3 regions of the Mesorhizobium sp. M0306 genome follow, and region 1 is predicted to be linked to each of the others. Evidence: predicted binding sites of a transcription regulator. Region 1 holds the regulator's gene; each other region holds the start of a gene.
The links. The regulator PhoB, encoded in region 1, activates phosphate uptake and scavenging genes when phosphate is short. The targets are predictions, from matches to a motif close to TGTCATNNANCTGTCAT.
Positions count from the first base shown of each region.

Region 1 (7,972 bases):
CTTAAATTCTTCGCCTGGGCATATGACAAGGGCGACGAGATGGCCGGCGAGCTGGACTACGTTCCGATGCCCGACAAGGTGGTCGAGAGCGTCAAGGCCATGTGGGCCAAGGAAGTCGTCGGCAGCGACGGCAAGCCGCTCTACTCGGCTATGTAATCTCCTTCAGGGAGGGCGTCGACGGCGCCCTCCCTGTTGCCTTCAATCGCGAGGACCCAATGACCATCGCTTCCGATGCCATGCCATCATCTGCAGCAGCCCGGGCGAGGGAAGCTACGGTCCGGCGCTTCGCGCTCACAGATGCCATATTCCACGGACTCACCCGCGCTTCCGCAATTCTGGTGCTGGTCATCCTCGGCGGTGTCGCGATCTCGCTGTTTGCTGGCTCATGGCAGGCGCTGTCGTCCTTCGGTTTTTCTTTCCTGACGACTGAGAGCTGGAATCCGGTCACGGAAAAATTTGGCGCACTGGCGCCGATCTACGGCACCCTGGTAACGGCGGCCATCGCCATCCTGATCGCGGTTCCGATCGGCATCGGCATTGCCGTGTTTCTCACCGAGCTCTGCCCGCGCCCGCTCAGGCGCCCGATCGGCATAGCGGTCGAGCTATTGGCCGGCATTCCGTCGATCATCTATGGTATCTGGGGCCTGTTCGTGTTCGCGCCGTTCCTGCAGACGACGATACAGCCCTTCATCATCAACATCTTCCACGGCGTGCCGGGACTATCCAGCCTTTTCGCCGGCCCTCCTTACGGCATCGGCCTTCTGACCTCGGCGCTGATCCTCGCCATCATGGTGTTGCCCTTCATCACCTCGATCACCAAGGACGTCTTCGATACAGTGCCGGCGGTGCTCAAGGAATCGGCCTACGGCATCGGTTGCACGACTTGGGAAGTGACCCGGCGCGTGGTCATTCCCTATACCCGCATCGGCATCATGGGCGGCGTCATGCTTGGCCTCGGCCGGGCGCTCGGCGAGACCATGGCGGTGACCTTCGTCATCGGCAACGCGCACCGCATCAGTGCCTCTCTGTTCGCGCCGGGCACGACGATCTCGGCGACCATCGCCAATGAATTCACGGAGGCCGACGGCGACCTCTACACCTCCTCGCTGGTTTCGCTCGGCCTGATCCTGTTCGTCATCACCTTCCTGATCCTTGCCGCCGCCCGCTATATGCTGATGCGGATCGACGCCCGTACGGGAGCCTGACCGATGTCGACATCCTCATCGCTCCACAGCCGCCGCAAAGCCAGGAATTCGGTGATGATGGCGCTTTGCGTCGTCGCCGCCGGCATCGGGCTTGCCTGGCTGGCGCTCATCCTCGGCGCGCTGGTCTATAAGGGTACAGCCGGGCTTTCGCTCGCGGTCTTCACCGAGATGACGCCACCACCCGGCGAGGCCGGCGGCCTGCTCAATGCCATCGCGGGCAGCCTGCTGATGACGATCATCGCCGTTGTCGTCGGCACGCCGATCGGCGTGCTGGCGGGAACCTACATGGCCGAGTATGGACGCTTTTCGCGCATCACCACCGTCGTCCGCTTCATCAACGACATCCTGTTGTCGGCGCCGTCGATCATCATCGGCTTGTTCGTCTATGAGCTGATGGTGCGGCCAATGGGACATTTCTCGGCCATTGCCGGCGCCGTGGCGCTTGCCATCCTGGTCATTCCGGTGGTCGTGCGCACCACTGAAGACATGCTCAACCTGGTACCGAACGCGTTGCGTGAAGCCGGTGCCGCGATCGGCGCGCCGCGCTGGGTGGTGATCCGTTCGGTCGCCTATCGCGCCGCATTGTCCGGCATCGTCACCGGTATATTGCTGGCGATAGCACGCATTTCCGGCGAGACGGCGCCGCTGCTCTTCACCGCGCTCAACAACCAGTTCTGGAGCAGCAATATCAACGCGCCGATGGCCAGCCTGCCGGTGACCATCTTCCAGTTCGCTCTCAGCCCTTACGAGGAATGGCAGCAGCTGGCGTGGACCGGCGCACTCATAATCACCCTGACGGTTCTGGGCTTGAGCATCCTCGCCCGCAGCCTTACCGGACGCAGAGAGGACAGATGACACAGATGTTGTCCCCGGACATGACGATGACCGAAACGGTCGCCGAGAAGACGAAGATCGAGGTCAAGAACCTCAACTTCTACTACGGCCAGAGCAAGGCGCTAAAGGACATCAGCCTGTCGCTGCCCGAGCGCAGCGTCACGGCCTTCATTGGGCCTTCGGGCTGCGGGAAATCGACGCTGCTGCGTGTGTTCAACCGCATCTATGAGCTCTACCCGAAACAGACAGCCGAGGGCCAGGTGCTGCTCGACGGCCAGAACATTCTCGACCGGTCGCAGGATCTCAACCTCCTGAGGACCAAGATCGGCATGGTGTTCCAGAAGCCGACACCGTTCCCGATGTCGATCTACGAGAACATCGCCTTCGGCGTCAGGCTCTATGAGAATCTCGGCAAGTCCGAGATGGACGGCCGCGTCGAACAGGCATTGAAGCGCGCCGCGCTGTGGAGCGAGGTCAAGGACAAGCTCAACGCCAGCGGCTTGAGCCTGTCCGGCGGCCAGCAGCAGCGGCTCTGTATCGCCCGCACCGTGGCCGTGAAGCCGGAAGTCATTCTGCTCGACGAACCGGCTTCGGCGCTCGACCCGTTGTCGACGGCCAAGATCGAGGAACTGATCGACGAATTGCAAGCCGACTACACGATCGTCATCGTCACTCACAACATGCAGCAGGCGGCGCGCGTGTCGCGCCAGACCGCCTTCATGTATCTGGGTGAGCTGGTCGAGTTCGACCGGACCGAGAAGATCTTCACGTCGCCCCGCGAGAAGCGCACGCAGGACTACATCACCGGCCGCTTCGGCTGAGCCGTTCCGATCATGCATATGAGGACAGGACCATGGGCGAACACACAGTCGCTTCTTTCGACGAGGATCTCGAGCAGATCAGCAAGCTGATCCGCGACATGGCCGACCTCGCCGGTTCGATGGTCGGCGGGGCGACCAAGGCCTTGTTGAATTCCGACAACGTGCTGGCGCAACGCGTCGTTTCCGACGACGCCATCATGGATGCGCGTCAACGCGAACTGGACGATCGCGCCATCACCCTGATCGCCAAACGCCAGCCGATGGCCCACGATCTTCGCCATGTCGTCGGAGCGATCCGTATGGCCGGCGACCTCGAACGCATCGGCGACCTTGCCAAGAACATCGCCAAGCGTGTGAGTGCGGTCGGCCTCAGCGTCACGCCGCGCGACCTGTCGCATTCCATCGACGCGATGGCGCAGCTGGTGCTCATCCAGGTGCAGGGCGTCATTGAGGAATATGCCGCAGGCGATGCGGCCGCGTTGGCCAAGCTGCGTGCCGCAGACGAGCGCATCGACGTCAAATACACGTCCGTGTTCCGCGAGCTCTTGACCTATATGATGGAAGATCCGCGCAACATCACCGCTTGCACGCATCTGCTGTTCTGCGCCAAGAATCTGGAGCGGATCGGCGACCATGTCACCAACATCGCCGAAAATGCGTATTATGTGCTGACCGGCGAGCAATTGCCGGTCAATCGTCCGAAGCAGGACGAAACGACAATGTCCGCGCCGGTGACATGATGGGGGTGCCCAGCCGATGATCGCACCACGCATAATGGTGGTGGAGGACGAGGAGCCGTTGGGTGTGCTGCTCCGCTACAATCTCGAATCCGAAGGCTACCAGGTCGAGGTGGTGACACGCGGCGACGAAGCCGAGATCCGTTTGCAGGAGAATGTGCCTGACCTTCTGGTGCTCGACTGGATGATACCAGCGGTTTCCGGCATCGAGCTCTGCCGCCGGTTGCGGGTGCGCCCCGAAACCGAGCGGCTGCCGATCATCATGCTGACCGCGCGCGGCGAGGAGAGCGACCGGGTGCGCGGTCTTTCGACCGGCGCCGACGACTATCTGGTCAAACCGTTTTCGACACCGGAATTCATGGCCAGGGTCAAGGCGCTGCTGCGCCGCGCCAAGCCTGAAGTGCTGTCCAGCGTGCTGAAGGTCGGCGACATCGTGCTCGATCGCGAATCGCACAGGGTCTATCGCAAGAAGAGCGAGATCAGGCTCGGGCCGACCGAATTCCGGCTGCTCGAGTTCATGATGCGGCATCCGGGCCGCGTCTTCTCGCGCAGCCAGTTGCTCGATAATGTCTGGGGCGAGACGATCTACATCGACGAACGCACAGTGGACGTCCATGTCGGCCGGCTGCGCAAAGCCGTCAACAACGGCCGCATGCCGGATGTCATCCGCACCATCCGCGGTGCCGGTTATGCGATCAGGGAAGATTGACCCGCCTGGTCAGGCTACGTGCTTTCTGACGCCGGGCCTCATTTGCGCGCCCGGCGCGAAAATCTCCTGGTCGACGAAGCTTAACGCCCGCATCGCGCAGCCTTCGCGGATCAGCGGCAATTCGTTTGGTTCGGTGTCGAAGGAGATCGAGCCCGAATGCTGGCCGCCGGCGGTCTGGGCGATGGCCTGGCGCAAGGCCGGCTCGATCAGATCGAAGGCGGCGGCACTGGCGCCGACCATCGCGACCGGCGCCGGATCGATCAGCGCGAACAGCGAGCCGAGACCGAAACCCAGCGCTTCGCCGGCCTTGCGGTAGGCCTCGCGTTCCGGCCCATCTTTCTCGCGCGCCCGGGCCGCCAGTGCGCGCATGTCGGCGTCGCTGACGTCGGCGATGGGTTCGCTGTCTTCGCTCATCTGCCTGGCGTTGCGCCAGATGGCATAGTTGCCGGCATAGGCCTCGATGCAGCCGCGCCGCCCGCAACGGCAGAGCGCGCCGCCCGGACGATGGATCATGTGGCCAAACTCGCCGCCCGAGGAATGCGTGCCGGTGAACAGCTCGCCCTTCAACACCAGCCCCATGCCGATGCCGTGCGAAAGCAGGATGGCGATGAAGTCGTCACGATAGCGATCCGGATCGCGCCAGCGCAAAGCCACCGCCATCATGTTGCAATCGTTCTCCACCGTGGCCGGGATGCCGAATTCGTCTTCCAGCATGTCGGCAAAGGCGATGTCGGTCTGCGGCGTGATCGGCGACCACAGCATGGCGCGTGCAGGGGAGTCGGTAATGCCCTGAATCGCCAGGGCGATGCGGGCGACACTGCGGACGTCAAGGTCTGGATCCTGCAGCCGGCGCCGGACGACGGCCATGCATTCACGGATCAGCTCGTCGCGCGGCATGGTCAGCGTGTCCAGCCGGCGCTGTTCCTCGGCGACCACCTGTCCCGCATAGTTGATGATGGCGGCCGACAGGAAATTCAGCGACAACACCACGGTCAGCACCGCCGCCGCTTCCGGGTTGAGGGCGAGGCCGACCTGCGGACGACCGCGTTTCAACGAAACGGGCTCGCTTGCCTTGCTCTCGGCGAGGATGCCTTCCCGTATCAGGTCGGAGGAGATCGCCGATATGGTCGAATGGCTGAGGCCGGTGGCTGCGGCGATCTCCGTACGCGATGGCTGGCCAACCCGGCGGACTGCCGAGATCACCATCGCCCGGTTGCGCCGGCGCAAATCGTCATGGCGGATTCCGACCGACATCGTTTTGCTTTCCTCCCGGTTGCCGCGGCCGCTCATGAACCGGAAGCCGTCGGTAATGTCCGACAAATAGTGTCGGATGCAGGCAAATAGTGTCAGATGCAGGTGGCGCTGTCATCGTTTATTCCGACGCTCGAAAAAACTCTCAGACTCATCAAAATCCATCAGAATCGATGTTGACAGCAGCCGGAGATCGGGCCAGTATTTTTTCGAGGCTCGAAAAAATTAGGGGCCTCTAAGCTGGTCTTTGGGCCAATGGTCACGCCGTACGCGGCGCAGGGAGGATATGATGAAGAAATTCACGACCGCCATTCTGGCGGGTGTCGCCATGACGCTGGCGCTGGCGTCGGTGGCGCAGGCTAAAGACAAGGTCATCGGCGTTTCCTGGTCGAACTTCCAGGAAGAGCGCTGGAAGACCGACGAGGCCGCAATGAAGGCGGCCATCGAGGCCGCCGGCGACAAGTATATTTCCGCCGACGCACAGTCCAACCCCGGCAAGCAGCTCACCGACGTCGAGAGCCTGATCTCGCAGGGCGCCAACGCACTGATCATCCTGGCGCAGGACGCCTCGGCCGTCGGGCCGGCCGTGCAAAAGGCGCTGGACGAAGGTATTCCGGTTGTCGGCTACGACCGGCTGATCGAGAACAAGGACGTCTTCTACCTGACCTTCGACAACAAGGAAGTCGGCCGCATGCAGGCCCGCGAAGTGTTCAAGGTGAAACCGGAAGGCAACTACGTCTTCATCAAGGGCTCGGGCGCCGATCCGAATGCCGATTTCCTGTTTGCCGGTTCGATGGAAGTACTGAAGGACGCAATAGACAGCGGCAAGATCAAGAATGTCGGCGAGGCCTATACCGACGGCTGGCTGCCGGCCAACGCCCAGAAGAACATGGAACAGTTCCTGACCGCGAACGACAACAAGGTCGATGCAGTGGTCGCGGCCAATGACGGTACTGCCGGCGGCGTCGTCGCCGCATTGACGGCGCAAGGGCTGGCCGGATCTGTTCCGGTTTCGGGCCAGGACGGCGACCACGCCGCGCTGAACCGCATCGCGCTCGGCACGCAGACCGTGTCGGTGTGGAAGGATGCGCGCGAGCTCGGCAAGAACGCCGCCGAGATCGCCTCGCAACTGGCCGACGGCAAGCAGATGACCGACATTGCCGGCGTGAAGGATTTCACCACGCCCGGCGGCAACACCGTAAAATCCCTGTTCCTGACCCCGGTCGCCATCACCAAAGATAACCTCAACGTCGTCATCGATGCCGGCTGGATCAAGAAAGAAGAGGTCTGCGCGGGTGTGGCGGCGGGCACTGTTGCGGTCTGCAACTGACCCGACGTTTCCGAGAAGTCCGAACGCCGCGGCCGCTCGCCGCGGCGTTTTTTCAACAAGAGTTGTTTTTCCGCTTCCGGCGGATAACTTCTAGGCTGCTTCCGGCATCCGCGGCAGACGGCAACCCGGCGGGAGAAACATAATGACCGACACGACTTCCAACACGCCGGTCGACAGCTCGACCGCAGACCGGGCGCGGGAATCCGAGCTCGGCATCGTTGCCCGATTTCTCAAGGCAACCGAACTCGACACGCGCATGCTCGGCATGGTCGGCGCGCTGCTGGTCATCTGGGTCGGCCTGCATGTCGTTTCTAGCGTACGGCTCGGCGTCAATCCGTTCGAGTTCGACAGCCGGACCTTCCTGACGCCACGCAATCTCTGGAACCTGTCGGTGCAGACTTCCGCCGTGACCATAATGGCCGCCGGAATGGTGCTGGTTATCGTCATGCGCAATATCGACCTGTCGGTCGGCTCCGCCGAAGGCCTGATCGGCGTGGTCATGGGCTTTGCGCAGGTGCATTTCCTGGTGCGAATGGTCGGTCTGCAATTAGGCAACCCCTGGATCTGGATCGTGGCGCTGGCCATCGGCCTGGCGCTTGGCCTTCTGATCGGAGCGTTCCAGGGATACATCATCGCTTATCTCGAGGTGCCGGCCTTCATCGTGACGCTGGGCGGCCTTCTGGTCTGGCGGGGTGCCGCATGGTGGGTCGCCAGTGGGCAGACGATTGCGCCGCTTGATGCCACTTTCCAGCTGATGGGCGGCGGACCGGCGGGTTCGATCGGCGCGCGATGGAGCTGGATCGTCGGAATTGTCGCATGCCTTGCGGTTATGTTCATGCTGCTCAACGGGCGGGTGCAGCGCAAGCGGTTCCGCTTCCCGTTACGCCCGATCTGGGCCGAGACGTTCCTCGGGGCCGTCACTTGCCTTGTCATCATGGGCGCCATATGGCTCGCCAATTCCTATCCTTGGCCGGTCGGCATCGTGAACAGATATGCGGCGGCCAACAATATAACCGTTCCCGAAGGCGGGTTGTTCATCGCCCATGGCATCGCCATACCCGTGCTGATGGCTGTAGCCGTAGGGC
Region 1 covers NZ_JAMYRY010000001.1:730,812-738,783, reverse strand. Annotated here, with positions in the region: gene pstS (phosphate ABC transporter substrate-binding protein PstS) at 1-156, shown strand, start outside; gene pstC (phosphate ABC transporter permease subunit PstC) at 216-1,205, shown strand; gene pstA (phosphate ABC transporter permease PstA) at 1,209-2,060, shown strand; gene pstB (phosphate ABC transporter ATP-binding protein PstB) at 2,057-2,860, shown strand; gene phoU (phosphate signaling complex protein PhoU) at 2,893-3,600, shown strand; gene phoB (phosphate regulon transcriptional regulator PhoB) at 3,617-4,306, shown strand; gene NKI95_RS03765 (ROK family protein) at 4,316-5,560, opposite strand; gene xylF (D-xylose ABC transporter substrate-binding protein) at 5,847-6,887, shown strand; gene NKI95_RS03755 (sugar ABC transporter permease) at 7,030-7,972, shown strand, end outside.

Region 2 (7,972 bases), 260 kb from region 1:
GCGAGGAATATGAGATTTTCGTCTTTGAACAGGCCATGCATGCGGTGGGCCACACCGTCCACGTCGTCTGTCCGGACAAGAAGGCCGGCGATGTCCTGAAGACCTCGCTGCACGACTTCGAAGGACACCAGACCTATACGGAAAAGCTCGGTCATGACTACATCCTCAACAAGACGTTTTCCGAGGTCAATCCTGCCGAATACGACGCCGTCTACGCGGCGGGCGGGCGCGGGCCGGAATATATCCGTATCGACAAGCGCGTGCAGGCGCTGGTGCGGCATTTCCATGAGACGGGAAAACCGATCTTCACCATCTGCCACGGCGTGCAGATCCTGATCGCGGTCGACGGCGTGGTGCGCGGCCGCGAGGTTGCGGCGCTGCAATATTGCGAGCCGGAAGTCACGCTGGCCGGCGGCATCTATATCGATGTTGCGCCGACCGGCGCCCATGTCGACGGCAATCTTGTGTCGGCCAAGGGCTGGCCGGGCCTTGCAGCGTTCATGCGCGAATGCCTGAAAGTGCTGGGCACCGAGATCCGCCAGGGCGAGATCCTGATGCGCGACCAACGCCGGGCGGCTTGAGGTGGAATTTTGGAGCCCGCCGCACCAGTGGTGCGGCGGTGCGTCTACACGCCCATCCGCGCTTCGCGGAACGATACCAGCTTGCTGCGGCTCTCGTCCCACAGCGCCAGCTTGACGCAGCGCAGGCTGTCGAGAAGCGTGACGCGGCCGATCTCACGCAGTTCCGGATAGTCCCTCAGCACTTCCGGAAGCCGGTAGCATGGCACCTTGGCCGAGAGGTGGTGCACGTGGTGGACGCCGATATTGCCGGTAATCCAGTTCAGCACCGGCGGCAGGTCGTAATAGGACGAGCCGTGCAGGGCTGCGTGCTGGAATTCCCACTCGGAGTCCTTTGTCCACTCCGTCTCCTCGAACTGGTGCTGGACATAAAACAGCCAGATGCCGGCCGATCCGGCGAGGATGACGATTGGCAAATGCACGACCAGGAACGCGCCGGGGCCAACGAACCAGATGAGCAGCGCGGCGATGACCGCGATAGCGAGATTGGTCGACATCGACGACACCCAGGGGGTGAGGCCGCCCCGCATCATGCCCAACGGCAATCTCTGCTCGAAAATGAAGATCCATATCGGGCCAAGGCCAAACATCACCAGCGGATGGCGATAGAGGCGATAGGCGAGCCGGCCCCGCCACGACAGTTGCCGGTATTCGGCGACGGTCAGTGTCTTGATGTCGCCGGTGCCGCGCTCGTCGAGATTGCCGGCGCTGGCGTGATGGGTTGCGTGGGCGCGGCGCCAGCAATCGTAGGGCGTCAGCGTCAGCACGCCAAGCACGCGGCCGATCCAGTCGTCGGCATAGCGGTTGGCAAAGAAGGAACCGTGGCCGCAATCGTGCTGGATCATGAAGATCCGCACCAGAAAGCCGGCTGCCGGAAGGATGAGGACCAGACCCCACCAATGGCCATAGGCATAGGCGGCCGAGGACAGTGCCCACAGCGTGGCGAAGGGGATGAGGGTGATGGCGAGTTCGACGGCGCTGCGACGCCTGTCGGGCTTTTTATAGCGCGACAGGATTTTCAACCAGGCGCGCTTGCTGTTTGCCACAGCTTCGGGGGAAATCATGTTCATCATGAAACATAGGCGGAGCGGCGCGCTGCCGCAAGGCGGAGATCACGCGAAGTTACTGCGCGTAAATGTCGCGCGATGGCGAGGAATTCCGGTGGCAATCGCCGGGCGCGTCGCCGGCAACGACGCCTACCGACGGCGCCCGCCTGCGACCACCTTGGCTTCCACGCCGTCCAGGCGGTCGAGCAATTCCTTCAGACGGTCGGGAATATCCGACTCCGTGCGGAAGGCCGGCAAGGTGCGCAGAAAGCGCTTGGTCGCCTCGGTGCCGAGCTGGCGCCGGATATCGGCTGCGAGCCCGTCGCGTTTTTCGCCATTCCTGCGGGGCATCATCTCAAAATCCTGTGTCGGCTTCGAAACTCTTCCACGGGAGGAATGGTTCCCGCATTGTAGTAGCCTGGCAAGCAAAGCCGGCGGGTACGGTAAAGTTTGAATTAAAATCGAAAGGTTTGCGCCGTCGGCCATCAAGCCACGACAGCGGCTAGAGTATCGCTTGCCCCTTGATTTTTGGCCGCTAAACCTCGATATCGGGCGCAAATCCACACCATTCGAAAATGACGGGAAACGGCGATGAGCGACCAGGCAAAAGACGAACGCGCGCCCGATGAAGCCGAGAAGACCGAGGCTGCCGCGGAGCCAAGGGAAGGCGGCGTCGACGGCGACTATGAAGCGCTTGTGCGGCTTCTGAAGGAAAACGAAGAGCTGAAGGATCGCGCGCTGCGCGTGGCGGCCGACATGGAGAATTTGCGCCGCCGCACGGCCCGAGACGTCCACGATGCGCGCGCCTATGCGGTTGCCAACTTTGCCCGCGACATGCTTTCGGTATCAGACAATCTGCGCCGTGCGCTGGATGCCATCCCGGAAGAGGCCAAGGCTTCGGGCGATGCCGGGTTCAAAGCGCTGATCGACGGCGTCGAGATCACCGAGCGCGCCATGCTGTCGGCGCTGGAACGTCACGGCGTGAAGAAGCTCGAACCCGAGGGCGAGAAATTCGATCCGAATTTCCACCAGGCGATGTTCGAGGTGCCCAATCCCGACGTACCGGCCAACACGGTCGTGCAGGTCGTGCAGCCCGGCTATTCGATCGGCGAGCGCGTGTTGCGGCCGGCCATGGTCGGCGTGGCCAAGGGCGGCCCCAAGCATGTAGCAAGCGAAGCGCCGGTCGAGCCGGGGCCGGTCAACGAGCAGGCTGAGAAGGATGCGTAAGTTAGGGGAGTAGGGGAATAGGGCAGTGCGGGAGTAGGGAATAACGCTACGCGGGTAAAGTAGAGCAATTGCCTACTCCGGCCGTTGCCTTCTCTCCGCCTACTCCCCTACTGCCTTATTCCCCTACTGCCCTACTGCCCTACTCAGGCAGCGAAGCGCTGCGCTTCCCCGCCATAATAATTGACGTAGCGGGCGCCGATCTCCTTGACCGGCATCACCACGAACACGTCGACCGTCGAGAATTCACGGTCGATGACGCAGCCGTCGCCGATGCGCGCGCCGACGCGCAGATAGCCCTTGACCAGCGGCGGCATCGCGGCGATCGCTGCCTTGGCATTGACGGCCTCGATCGGCATCAGATCCATGGAACAATAGCGCCCTGCGACGGCACGCACGTCCCACGATGAATTCGTCCGGCAGTGGTGGGCAAGATAGGTCAGCGCCTCGGCATGTGCGGCCGGCACGGTGCCGTGGAACGACGCGCAGCCGGTCATCACGCCGATGCCGTAATGGTTGATATAGGCCCAGATGCCTTGCCACAGCGCCTCGATGGTGCGCTTCGAGCGGTATTCCGGCAGAACGCAGGAGCGGCCGAGCTCGAGGAAGCGCTGGCCGGGATGCCGCGCGATCAGCTTGGTCAGCTCGAATTCGCCTTCGGAATAGAAGCCGCCGGCGGCCGCGGCAATCTCCTGCCGCAGCAGGCGGTAGGTGCCGACGATGCGGCGGTGCTCGGGGCCGGAAAGCGAAGTGTCGAAGACCAGCAGATGGTCGCAGAGGGGATCGAAGCGATCGGCATCGCGGCGGTCCTGCATCTGGAACAGGTCCTTCCTGGCACCAAGCTCGTCGTAGAACACCCGGTAGCGCACTTCCTGCGCGGCAGCGATCTCGGCCTCGTTGCGGGCGAGCCGCACTTCGAGATTGCCGATGCGGCCGAGCGATGCGCCTTTTATGACGGCATCGGCGTTCCGGCCGACGAGCAAAGGCCCGCTGGCGTTCGGCCGAGCATCACATTCCGGCATGACTGTATGCACGAGTGATTCTCCTTCGAGCCATCCCTCTTGGCACGGGGATACGTTGTAGGTGCAACAGGATTGTGACAGTACCGTGATACGGCTCTGCGGGCAATACTTCGTCGGCTGGGTAATCTATCAACCGTCTATGTTGTGCCTCAGGCGGCCACTTGCCCCTCGACCGCATGAACCAGGGCATCGGGGTCGAGCGGCTTGGTGACGAAGCCGCTGGCACCGTGAGCGAGCACGGCGTGGCGGGTCTTTTCCTGGCTGTCGGCCGACAGCACCATGATCGGCACCGGCGGCACCGCGGTCTCCTCCTCATGGCGGCGGATGGCGGCGATGGCGTCCAGACCGTCCATGACAGGCATGTGCAAGTCCATCAGCACCACGTCGTAGCGGTGCTTGTGGCCGGAGCTGATGACCGCCTCGACGGCGGCTTTGCCGTTGCCGACCACTTTCACGCGATGCCCGGCCTTCAGCAGCGTGGCGCGAGCCAGCATGGCGTTGATGTCGTTGTCCTCGGCGATCAGCACCGACAGGCCCTGCTGGCGGCCGCCAATGGCGTGCCCAGCCTGCGCGCCGCGCTTTTGCGGTTGTGGCTCTGCGATGACCGGCGCATGGCTGGTCAAAAGCACGCGCAGCAATGTCTCGCCGCGCACTGGCCTCGCCAGGAAGGTGGCGTAACCGTTGGCACGGAATTCGCCAAGCATGCCGCGGTCGGTCGGCGCGATCAGCGTCACCGCCTCGCAATCGGCAAATCCGCCCTGGCGCAGGCGCCTGAGCAGCCTGCCGTCGCTTTGCTCCATGGCAGCATCGATCAGAAGCAGGTCGCAGCTCTCGGCGAAAGGGGTGGCCTGGGCGGCGGTGGTGGCCAGATCGACCGTGCCGCCATTGGCGCGAATGGTGCGGGCGATGGCTTCGGCCTCGACCAGGTTCTTCGACACGATCACCGCATGCCGGCCCGACAGCGGGTCCTGCCGGATCTGCGCCGCCTCGACGGCGGAAATAGCGGGAATATCGAAGACGAATTCGGACCCCTGGCCAAGCCGGCTCGACACGGAGATGGTGCCGCCCATGGCGGTCACCAGGCGCTTGGAAATGGCAAGACCGAGGCCGGCACCGCCATGCGCACGGGTCGAGGTGCCGTCAGCCTGTTCGAAGTCCTCGAAGATGCGCTCCATGTCCTCCTCGCGCAGACCGGGGCCGGTGTCGGTGATGGTGAAGCGGATGCGGTCGGTGGTTTCGGTGCGGACGCGGGCGATGCTTGCCAGGACGCCGCCGCTGTCGGTGAACTTGACGGCGTTGCCGATCAGGTTGAGCAGCACCTGCCTGACCCTGCCGGGGTCGGCGGTGATCAGCTGCGGCACGTCGGGTTCGACATGACAGCCGAGGCCGATATCCTTGGCAAAAGCCCGCGCCGCCAAAAGCTCGATGACATTGTCGGCGATCTCGCGCACCGACATCGGCTGCGGTTCGGGATCGAAGCGGCCGGCCTCGATCTTGGAGTAGTCGAGCAGGTCCTCGATCAGCGCCAGCAGCGCGCTGGCCGAGGTCGAGATGGCGCCGACATAGGTCCGCTGCTCGGCCGAAAGGCTGGTGTCGGCGAGAAGCCGGGCCATGCCCATGATGCCGTTCATCGGCGTGCGGATCTCGTGGCTGACGGTGGCGAGGAAGCGCGATTTGGCCTGGCTCGCATGTTCGGCCCGCTCGCGGGCGGTGATCAGCGAGGATTCGGCGCGTTTGCGGGCAGTGATGTCACGGGCGATGGCGCGATGCGAAACGGCGCCGCTGTCCTTGTCGCGCACCGACAGCTCGATCCACGAGAACCAGCGTGGGCCGTCCGGCGTGCGAATGGCGACATCGGTGGAACTCAGGCATTCATGGTCGGAAAAGGCGGCGTCGGGAACGATGCCGACATCGATGCCTAGTTCGGCCAGGGTCTTGCCGGCGAGGTCGCGCTGGTCGGTTTCGACAAGGTCGGCGAAAACCTTGTTGGCGTAGACAATATGGCCGTCGCGGTCGCGGTGGACGACGAGATCGCCGAGTGCATCGATCAGACCGTGAAAGCGCTCCTCGCTCTCCTGCATCTCCCACATGCGGTCGGCCAGCGTCTCGATTTCGGCGCGGCTGCGGGCGGTCGTGGCATCGAGCAGGGCCACTGCGCGACGCTGGGTGCGCCTGTTGCGCAGATGCATGGCGAGCCCGGCGATGGCTGTCGCCAAAAGGCCGAGGGTGATGAAGATCGGCGCTCCGGTCAGATGCGACAGGCCCGCCAGCACGACGATGGCGACGAGCGTCAGGAAGGGCAGGCCTTCGCGGTTGGCGGCCGGCAGTTCCGGCGCCAGCGGCGGCGCGGCGACAAGCTGCCGTCCTGGCACCTCGGGGGCCGTCCCGTCGGCTCGTTCGGCTGGTTCCGCCTCTCTGATGCCGGGTTCCGCAATCATACGGAACTCCTGCCAGACAGAGCTTATCGAAGGTTGTGGTTGATCGTTCGAATTTTAGCGGTCGCGCTCTTTTTTGTCCCTTTGGGGCTCACATATCCACCACCACGCGGCCGCGGATCTTGCCCTCGACGATGTCATGCGCGGCGCCGATGATGCCGTCGAAGCCGATGCTCGTCGACAGGCTGGCAAGCTTTGCGTGATCGAGATCGGCGCCGATGCGGCGCCAGGCCTCGAGGCGGACCGCCTTGGGCGCCATCACCGAATCGATGCCGAGCAGCGAGACGCCGCGCAGGATGAACGGAGCGACGCTTGCCGGCAGGTCCATGCCGCCGGCGAGGCCGCAAGCGGCGACGGCGCCGCCATAGGAGGTCATCGACAGAACGTTGGCCAGCGTATGACTGCCGACAGCATCGATGCCGCCGGCCCAGCGTTCCTTGGCGAGTGGTTTTGCCGGCTGGGCAAGCTCGTCGCGTGAAATCACTTCCGCGGCGCCAAGATCTATCAGATAGGGGCTTTCGGCAGCGCGGCCGGTCGAGGCAATGACGTGATAGCCGAGGCTGGACAGGATCGAGACCGCGACCGAGCCGACGCCACCGGCAGCGCCGGTCACCACCACCGGGCCGCGATCGGGAACGATGCCGTGGCGCTCCAGCGCGATGACGCAAAGCATGGCGGTGTAGCCGGCGGTGCCGACCGCCATCGCATCATGCGGGCTCATGCCGTCCGGCAGCGGCACCAGCCAGTCGCCTTTGACGCGGGCGCGTCCGGCAAAGGCGCCGAAATGCGTTTCGCCGACGCCCCAGCCGTTCAATATGACCTTGTCACCCTTGCGCCAGTCGGGACTGGAAGACGAGATGACGGTGCCGGCGAAATCGATGCCCGGCACCAGCGGCCAGCGGCGGATCACCGGCGCCTTGCCGGTAATCGCAAGGCCGTCCTTGTAGTTCACCGTCGTCGCCTCGACCGCGACGGTGACGTCGCCCTCCATCAGGTCTGCCTCGGTAAGCTCGGTCACCGCGACCGACTGGTTTTTCTCGGCGTCGCGCGAAACGAGGATGGCTTTGAAGGTTTTGGGCATTTTTTCTCCTCGGGCTTGCAGATCAGAATGTGCGGCGCCAGGCGAGTGAGGTCAATCGCTCGACGTTCCGCGCCGCCAGCCAATGAGTTCGTCGAAGACGACCAGCACGGCACCGACCGAAATGAAGGCGTCGGCGAGGTTGAAGACGGCGAAGGACCAGACCGGCGTATGAAACAGGATATAGTCGATGACGTGGCCATAGGCAGCGCGGTCGATCAGGTTGCCGAGCGCGCCGCCGACGATCAGTGCGAAGCCGATGCGGGCAAGCAGGTGGCCGGGCGGCGTGCGGGCCGCAAGATAGAGCACGAAAGCGACCACCAGAACCGCGACGACCACCAGGCCGGTGTCGCCGAAGGACGAAAACAGCGAGAACGCGATGCCGGTGTTGTAGGTGCGGTACAGCGCCAGGAACGGCAGCAGGTCGAGCCGTTCCTGAAAGGCAAGGCCGGTTTCGACCAGATATTTCAGCCACTGGTCGAGCGCTATCGCGGCGACGACCAGAAGAGCATAGGGCCTCCAGGACTTCATGGTTTGCAGTTTCACGGTTTGGGATGTCACGATCTGGCGTCCTCCGGGCCGAGCTTCA
Region 2 covers NZ_JAMYRY010000001.1:474,340-482,311, reverse strand. Annotated here, with positions in the region: gene NKI95_RS02450 (DJ-1/PfpI family protein) at 1-581, shown strand, start outside; gene NKI95_RS02445 (fatty acid desaturase) at 626-1,648, opposite strand; gene NKI95_RS02440 (hypothetical protein) at 1,775-1,978, opposite strand; gene grpE (nucleotide exchange factor GrpE) at 2,216-2,851, shown strand; gene olsB (l-ornithine N(alpha)-acyltransferase) at 2,995-3,870, opposite strand; gene NKI95_RS02425 (PAS domain-containing hybrid sensor histidine kinase/response regulator) at 4,020-6,308, opposite strand; gene acuI (acrylyl-CoA reductase (NADPH)) at 6,397-7,386, opposite strand; gene lspA (signal peptidase II) at 7,438-7,914, opposite strand; gene NKI95_RS02410 (TrmH family RNA methyltransferase) at 7,941-7,972, opposite strand, start outside.
Region 2: the regulator PhoB is predicted to act here: its motif matches at 3,934-3,950, upstream of olsB (l-ornithine N(alpha)-acyltransferase).

Region 3 (7,972 bases), on a different contig from region 1:
GACGGCATCTTGCGCGAGGGCATTATCGTCAATGATGAAACGGTAGAGCAGGTGACGGCGGCGGCCGTCATTCAGGCGGCGGCGGGGGCCGACATCATTGCCCCGTCGGACATGATGGACGGTCGGATCGGTGCCATCCGCGATGCGCTCGACGCCAATGGGTTTCAGGATGTAGCGATCATGTCCTATGCGACCAAGTTCGCATCCGCTTTTTACGGCCCCTATCGTGAGGCGGTCGGCACCGCCGGCCTGCTCAAGGGCGACAAGAAGACCTATTACATCGACCACGCCAATTCCGACGAAGCGGTGCGCGAGGCCGAGCAGGATCTCGCCGAGGGCGCCGACATGCTGATGGTCAAGCCCGGCCTGCCCTATCTCGACATCATCCGGCGGCTGAAAGACGAGTTGCAGATGCCGACCTTCGCCTATCAGGTCTCGGGCGAATATTCGATGATCAAGGCCGCCGCCGCCAATGGCTGGATCGACGGCGAAAAGGCGATGCTGGAATCGCTGCTCGCCTTCAAGCGCGCCGGCTGCGACGGCATCCTGACCTATTTCGCGCCGGAAGTGGCTGAAATGCTGAAGGGGTAGCAGACGTTGTTGTGGGGGCTGGGCAAGCATTTCAAAACGGTGTTTGGCCCTAAACCACGCGGCGACACGGATACGCTTGGGTATCACGCGTACGTCACGCTTTATGACTGGACTGTGCCGAGTTCCAAGCTGTCCAGCGCTATTGGTCGAATTTCGGACAAGCAAAAATCCGCGCTCGACGCCGCATGGATCGAGCTGGAAAGCGGTCTCGCCGGGTGGAAGACGAACAACCATATCCTGGCGGCGGATATAGCGGCAGAGGTCCGAAACAGCCTCTCGGAATCAGACCTCGATGACATGGTCGTTTCTATCCTCTTCGATCAATCCGGCTCGATGCGCGGCCAGAAAATTCTGTACGCGGCTGCATCCGCCGACATTGTTCAGGAATTCCTGCGCACGCTCGGCCCCAAGGTCGAACTCCTGGGCTTCACAACGCGCAATTGGCGCGGCGGAGAATCAAGACGCATCTGGAATGAAGATGGCCGGCCCGCCAATCCGGGAAGACTGAACGACCTGCTTCATATCATCTACAGGGAGGCTGGCGACAAGCGCCAGAGCAGTATAGGCCATGCCCTCAAGCCGATGCTGCGACCCGACCTGCCCAAAGAGAATGTCGATGGCGAAGCCATCGAGTGGGCGGCCGGGCGGCTGCTGGAACGTCCTGAATCCCGTAAAATACTGCTTGTCGTGTCTGACGGCGCGCCGGTCGACGATGCCACACTTTTAGCAAACGGCCCGCGCTATCTCGACGATCATCTCATCATGTGGTTCGGCAGCTCGAGACAACCGGCAGAGTTGATTTGCTGGCGGTTGGGTTAGGCTTTGATGCAAGCCGCTACTATCGTGTCTCAGCCAATTGCGAGGCTCCCGATCAACTTGCCAGAACCATGCTGACGTTGTTGAAACGTGAGCTTGTCGCCGGGCCGAGAGCGAGTAGCGGCGACCGTGGCTGACGAGAGGCTGGTTTCGTCCCGGCGGCTGTCGTCCCACGATGCTATCCATCGTCAACTCACAGAGGCGGCCGTAAATACCGCTTGCAATTTGCAATCAGATAAGCTACCCAATAACCGATTGCAAAATGCAACTAGTTATGGAGGCTCTCATGTCCAAACTTCGCGTCAAGGCTTTCACCCTGTCGATCGACGGCTTCGGCGCCGGTCCCGACCAAGACCTGAAGAATCCGCTGGGTATTGGCGGGGAGGCCCTGCACGAATGGATGTTCGGCACCCGCACCTTCCGCAAGATGGTCCTCGGCAAGGATGGCGGGACCACGGACACGGACGAGGCGTTCGCGGCGCGCAGCTTCGAAAATGTCGGCGCATGGATCCTGGGCCGCAACATGTTCGGGCCGATCCGCGGCGAATGGCCGGATGACAGCTGGAAAGGCTGGTGGGGTGACAACCCACCCTACCACGTGCCGGTCTTCGTGCTGACGCACCATGCGCGTGAGCCCATCGTCATGGAAGGTGGCACGACTTTCCATTTCGTCACCGACGGCATCCATTCGGCGCTGGAGAAGGCGAAAGCAGTGGCTGACGGCAAGGATGTACGGCTCGGCGGCGGCGTCGCCACGATCCGGCAATATCTCCAGGAAAAGCTCATCGACGAAATGCATCTGGCGATCTCACCGGTCCTGCTAGGCGCCGGCGAGAGCCTTTTTGCCGGCATCGACATGCCCAAGCTCGGCTATCGCTGCAGCGAGCAGGTCGCGACGCCGAAGGCCACGCACGTCATCATCGAGCGCGATTAGGAAGTAGCGTGGGCGTTTTTGTCTGCGCTATTGGCGAAACCTTTGGTGCAGGCCCCTTTCTCCCCGTCACTATACGGGGAGAAATGCCCGGCAGGGCAATGAGGGGCGGCGCAAGCGATCAAAGATTACGCTGCCGGACAATACCCCCGAGGGCAATATGACGTCAGAATAAGTTTAGTCCACGAAGTGATTTGAGCGGGTTCAATTGTCGAGGTTGGCGCCGCCCCTCATCCGCCTGCCGGCACCTTCTCCCCGTATGGTGACGGGGAGAAGGGAGCCCTGCCTCAGTACTTCTCCGGCACATACAGTTCGCGCGGCAGTACCTGGCGCTCGTATTCGGGATTGAAGACGCGCTCCGGCAGTGTGATCTCCTCGTGCGGCACCTCCTCATAGGGCATTTGCTTGAGGAGATGGTCAATGCAGTTCAGCCGTGCCCGCTTCTTGTCGTTGCCCTCGACGATGAACCACGGGGCTTCCGGGATATTGGTGCGGGCGAAGGTCTCTTCCTTGGCCTTGGTGTACTGCTCCCAGCGCACGCGCGACTGGAGGTCCATCGGTGATAGTTTCCATTGCTTCATCGGGTCATGGATGCGCATCAAAAAGCGCATCTGCTGCTCCTCGTCGGTGATCGAAAACCAGTATTTGACAAGCGTAATGCCTGAGCGGACCAGCATGCGTTCGAAATCCGGAACGTCGCGGAAGAACTCCTCGACCTGATCCGGCTGGGCAAAGCCCATTACCCGCTCGACGCCCGAGCGGTTGTACCAGGAGCGGTCGAACAGCACGATCTCGCCGCCGGCCGGCAGATGCGGAACGTAGCGCTGGAAATACCATTGCGACTTCTCGCGCTCGGTCGGCGCCGGAAGTGCTGCGACGCGGCAGATGCGCGGATTAAGCCTCTGGGTGATGCGCTTGATAACACCACCCTTGCCCGCCGAGTCGCGGCCCTCGAAGACCACGACGAGCTTCTTCTTGTGATAGGCGACCCAGGATTGTAGCTTGATCAATTCGGATTGCAGCGTGATGAGATCGCGAAAATACTGCAGGCGGTCGATCGATGGCGGATGCGCATTCTTGTAGATCTTGGCGATCTCCATCGACAGCGCCGGCTCCGAGATTTCCAGCTCATAGTCTTCATCGAGCGTGTCGGCGAGTTCCGCTTCCAGCCAGTCCCTGGCCGAGGAATTCTGTTTTATCTCGGTCATTTGCGCTGCTCCGCTTACAGGCCTTGCCGGCCGCTGTCAGGCGCTCTGCCGCCCGGCCCGGCGGCCGGAAATCGAAGCGCTGGACCGATGTTAGTATAGGCCGGCAATGACGGTTTTATTGCAGCCACTACTGCGCTGGCTGTGCGTTCAATCCGGAAGATGTGATCGAGCTTGCCATGCGGAACGGGCGACAAGCGGAACGAATTATCCTACAAATACCCGGTTCATTGAGGGCTGTCGTTTGCAACGCCCTTTCCCGATAAATCGTGAGGATACGACATGGAATACCGCACTCTCGGCCGTTCCGGGCTGAAGGTTTCGACGCTGACCATGGGCACCATGACGTTCGGCGGCGGCGGCGCGTTTTCGGCGGTCGGCAAGACCGACCTCGACGAGGCGCGCCGGATGATCGACCTTTGCATCGATGCCGGCGTCAATGTCATCGACACCGCCAACGTCTATTCGAACGGGGTGTCGGAAGAGATCATCGGCGAGGCGCTCGGAGGCAAGCGCAAGGGCGACGTGCTGATCGCGTCCAAGGCGCGCATGCGGATCGGCAAGGGCCCCAACGATGAAGGCTTGTCGCGCTACCATCTGATCCGCGAATGCGAGAGGAGCCTGAAGCGCCTCAGGACCGATGTCATCGACATCTATTTCCTGCACGAGTGGGATGGCCTGACACCGCTTGAGGAAACCATCGCCGCGCTCGACACGCTGGTCGCGCAGGGCAAGGTCCGTTATGTCGGCTGCTCCAATTATTCCGGCTGGCAAGTTATGAAGGGGCTGGGGATCAGCGACCGTCATCACCAGCCGCGCTTCGTCACCCAGCAGATCCATTACACGCTGGAAGCGCGCGAGGCCGAGTATGAATTGTTGCCGATCTCGGTCGACCAGGGGCTCGGCGTGCTGGTCTGGAGCCCGCTTGCCGGCGGGTTGCTGTCCGGCAAATACCACCGTGACCAGCCGACCGCCCGCCAGCTCAGCGGCTGGTCGGAACCGCCGATCCGCGACGAGGACCGGCTGTGGCGGATCGTCGACGCGCTGATCGATATCGGCAATAACCACGGCGTGTCGGCGGCGCAGGTGGCGCTTGCCTGGCTGCTCGGCCGGCCCGCTGTCAGTTCGCTGGTGATCGGCGGACGAACCGAAGCGCATTTCAAAGACAATATCGCCGCTGCAAGCCTTGTGCTTGCCGATGAGGAGCGCACACGGCTCGACGTGGTCAGCAGGCCGCCCGTGCTCTATCCCTACTGGCACCAGCAATTCACGGCAAAGGACCGGTTCGGGCCGGCCGATCTCGTCCTCGACCGGGACGGCGCCTGAAAAGTCGGGCTCTCCGGACAGCGCCGAGATATGGAGCCGATCGTGCCTTGCGGTGTTGTGTTTGCGGTCCAATGCTCCTAGGCAAAGGCCAAGCACAATGAAAGGAAACGATATGGCACGAGCACCGAACTACGGTCAGGAACGCAAGGAACGCGACCGGCAGAAGGCTGCCAAGAAGGCGGAAAAGCAGGCTGCCAAGGTCGCGGCCAAGGAGCGCTCGAAGCCCGAGGGCGAAAGCGAGCCCCAGACCAACACCGAAACGGCCGAGTGATGATATCAGGCCTGTCAGGTGGCCCGGGTCTCGGTCAAGTCCCCGCTATGCCTCAGGCCGGCGCCTTGTCGCTGACGAAGACGTTCACTTCACGGGCGGCGGCAATGAAGGCCCGTCTTGCGTTCATGGCCGGCTTGTCGCCGGCCAGCACATCATGACAGGCCTGCAGCGCTTCGCGGTGCTTGGGGCTGCGCTTGCCGGGCCAATTGTTGAGGAGGTAGTCGGAAGCCTCGCGGGCTGTACGCAAGAGCTGGTTGCTTCCCGCCGCGCCCTTGACGGTCACGGGTGTGTCAAATCGGTTGTTTTCCATCGCCGCTCTTACGCCATCGGCATTTGCGAAGCGAGACCGAAAGTAGCTTTCTTCGCTCATCTGCCTTTTTCGTGATCAATGGCCGCCGATCCGCACTCAAGCGACGACGGCAAATCCCCTGGCGCGCAGGCCGCGCCGGTCGTTGCGCAGCGACGTCACCAGCCGGTCGCGGCTGCCGACGATATGGGCTGAAACCAGGCGGGCGGCCCCATCGGCGTCGCCGGCCCGCACCGCCGACAGAATGGCATGGTGTTCGGCCCAGGCGCGGCTGAGCGCTGCCTCGTCGCGAACCTCGAGCCAGCGGGCGCGCGACAGGCGCGTCATCGCGTCGCGAACCGCTCTGAACAGGAACTCGTTGCCTGACAGGCGTGCCAACTCGATATGAAAATCCATGCCGACGCGATGCCATTCCTCGCGCGGGGTTTGGTCGTCGCAGGAATCGAGCATCGCCTCGATGATTTCGACGGCGCTCCTGTCCTGCAAGGCACAAGTCAGCCTGAGCGCCGCGACCTCGACCGCCTCGCGATAGACGGCGATCTGCTCGAGTTCGGCGAGATTGATAGGCGAGACCGTCCAGCCGCGGCCGTCGCGGCAAATCAGGCCTTCGGTCTCGAGCCGCAGCAAGGCCGCCCTGACCGGCGTGCGCGAGGCACCGAAGCGGCTTTCGATCCAGCGCTCTGTCAGCCGCTCGCCGGGACCGATCTCGAGCCCGAGGATCATTTCGCGAAGCTGCTTTTCGACGTTCTGCATCTGCGACATTGGCGTTCCGTTCAGGTCATTTGTTCCGGCAATCGGGTCACTGGCCAGCGTTGGCCGATCACGCCGGCCTTTGTCGATCATGTTGGAGAGGCCCGCATTGACAGCGACGAGGCTTGCGTTCATGACAGATACCAGCTTGGTATCCCAAAATGGTATCCGCAGCAAATTTTCATGCAAGCTGGCCGGACAGGACAGGACATGCCGCAAGACGCCACCCTCGCCACGCAAGGCACGCATAACGTCCACTGGCGTCGCAATCTCGCCGTGTGTTTGGCCGGCTCGTTCAGCACGCTCGCAGCGATGACGCTGCTGTTGCCCTTCCTGCCGCTCTACGTCGAGCAGTTGGGCGCCGAGGGCCATGCGGCGATCGTGCAGTGGTCGGGCATCGCCTACGGCGCCACCTTCCTTGCTGCCGCGCTGGTGGCACCCCTATGGGGCCGGCTAGGCGACCGCTACGGCCGCAAACTGATGCTGGTGCGCGCCAGTTTCGGCATGGCGCTGTGCATGTCGCTGACCGGCATGGTGCAGACTGTCTGGCAATTGGTGTTCTTGCGCCTGCTGATCGGCTTTGCCGGCGGCTATTCTTCGGGCTCGACCATCCTGGTTGCCATGCAGACGCCGAAGGATCGCTCGGGCTGGGCGCTGGGCGTGCTGTCGGCCGGAATCACGGCCGGTGCCCTGGTCGGTCCGCTGCTCGGCGGCGCGCTGCCGCCGCTGATTGGCATCCGGGCCACATTCCTGCTCGCCGGCGGCGTCATTTTCCTGGCCTTTCTGGCAACCACCTTGCTGATCAAGGAGGCCCCTCGCCCGGTTGCCGCCAAGGCCGCGTCAGAAGAAAAGGCGAAAGGCGGCTGGTCGCAGATTCCCGACAAGCGCCCCGTCGTCGCCATGCTGGCGACAGGCATGCTGTTGAGTTTCGCCACCATGTCGATCGAGCCGATCATCACCGTCTATGTCCAACAGCTCATCGAAGATCAGAGCCAGGTCACGCTTGTCTCCGGCATCGTCATGTCGGCGGCAGCGCTCGGCGCCATCCTGTCGGCGTCGCGGCTCGGCAAGCTCGCCGACCGTATCGGCCACTGGAACGTCATCGTTGCCTCACTCGCAGTCTCGGCGCTGCTCTTGATTCCGCTGGCCTTCGCCACGCAAGGCTGGCAGCTCGTCGGCCTGCGTTTCCTGATGGGCCTGGCGCTTGGCGGTCTTTTGCCCTGCATCACCAGCGTCATCCGCCACAATGTGCCCGACGGCGTCGGCGGCAATGTGCTGGGCTTGTCGATCTCGGCGCAATATGTCGGGCAGGTCGCCGGGCCGTTGCTCGGCGGCTTCGCCGGTGGCCATTTCGGTATGCGCTCGGTGTTTCTCGGCACATCCGTTCTGATGGCGGGCGGAGCGGCCTATAACTGGCTGGTCCAGTCGCGCCGCGAACGCGACATGCTGGCGGAAGCCGGCAAATCCTGACACGGTTCGCGGCACTATCTCAGGCGGTCGCCAGGAATCATGGAGGCGTGGAAATGAGCACGGATGAACACGCGGCAGGCGGCCGCATTCTGGTTCTTGCCGGCGGCCTATGCGGCGCAACCGGCGTGGCGCTTTCGGCGGCGGCGGCGCATCTCGGCGGCGCTTTCGTCGGTACGGCCGCGTCCTTCCTGCTCATGCATGCGCCGGTCTTCCTTGTCGTCGGGCTGCTCGGTGGAAATAGCATCCTGCGAACCGGAAGCCTCATCCTTCTCGTCGGGCTTCTGCTGTTCTCGGGAGATCTTCTG
Region 3 covers NZ_JAMYRY010000002.1:192,531-200,502, forward strand. Annotated here, with positions in the region: gene hemB (porphobilinogen synthase) at 1-591, shown strand, start outside; partial or broken gene NKI95_RS05910 (cobaltochelatase CobT-related protein) at 925-1,544, shown strand; gene NKI95_RS05915 (dihydrofolate reductase family protein) at 1,694-2,341, shown strand; gene ppk2 (polyphosphate kinase 2) at 2,626-3,546, opposite strand; gene NKI95_RS05925 (aldo/keto reductase) at 3,826-4,869, shown strand; gene NKI95_RS05930 (hypothetical protein) at 4,982-5,140, shown strand; gene NKI95_RS05935 (DUF982 domain-containing protein) at 5,193-5,450, opposite strand; gene NKI95_RS05940 (GntR family transcriptional regulator) at 5,547-6,209, opposite strand; gene NKI95_RS05945 (MFS transporter) at 6,408-7,667, shown strand; gene NKI95_RS05950 (DUF423 domain-containing protein) at 7,721-7,972, shown strand, end outside.
Region 3: the regulator PhoB is predicted to act here: its motif matches at 3,653-3,669, upstream of ppk2 (polyphosphate kinase 2).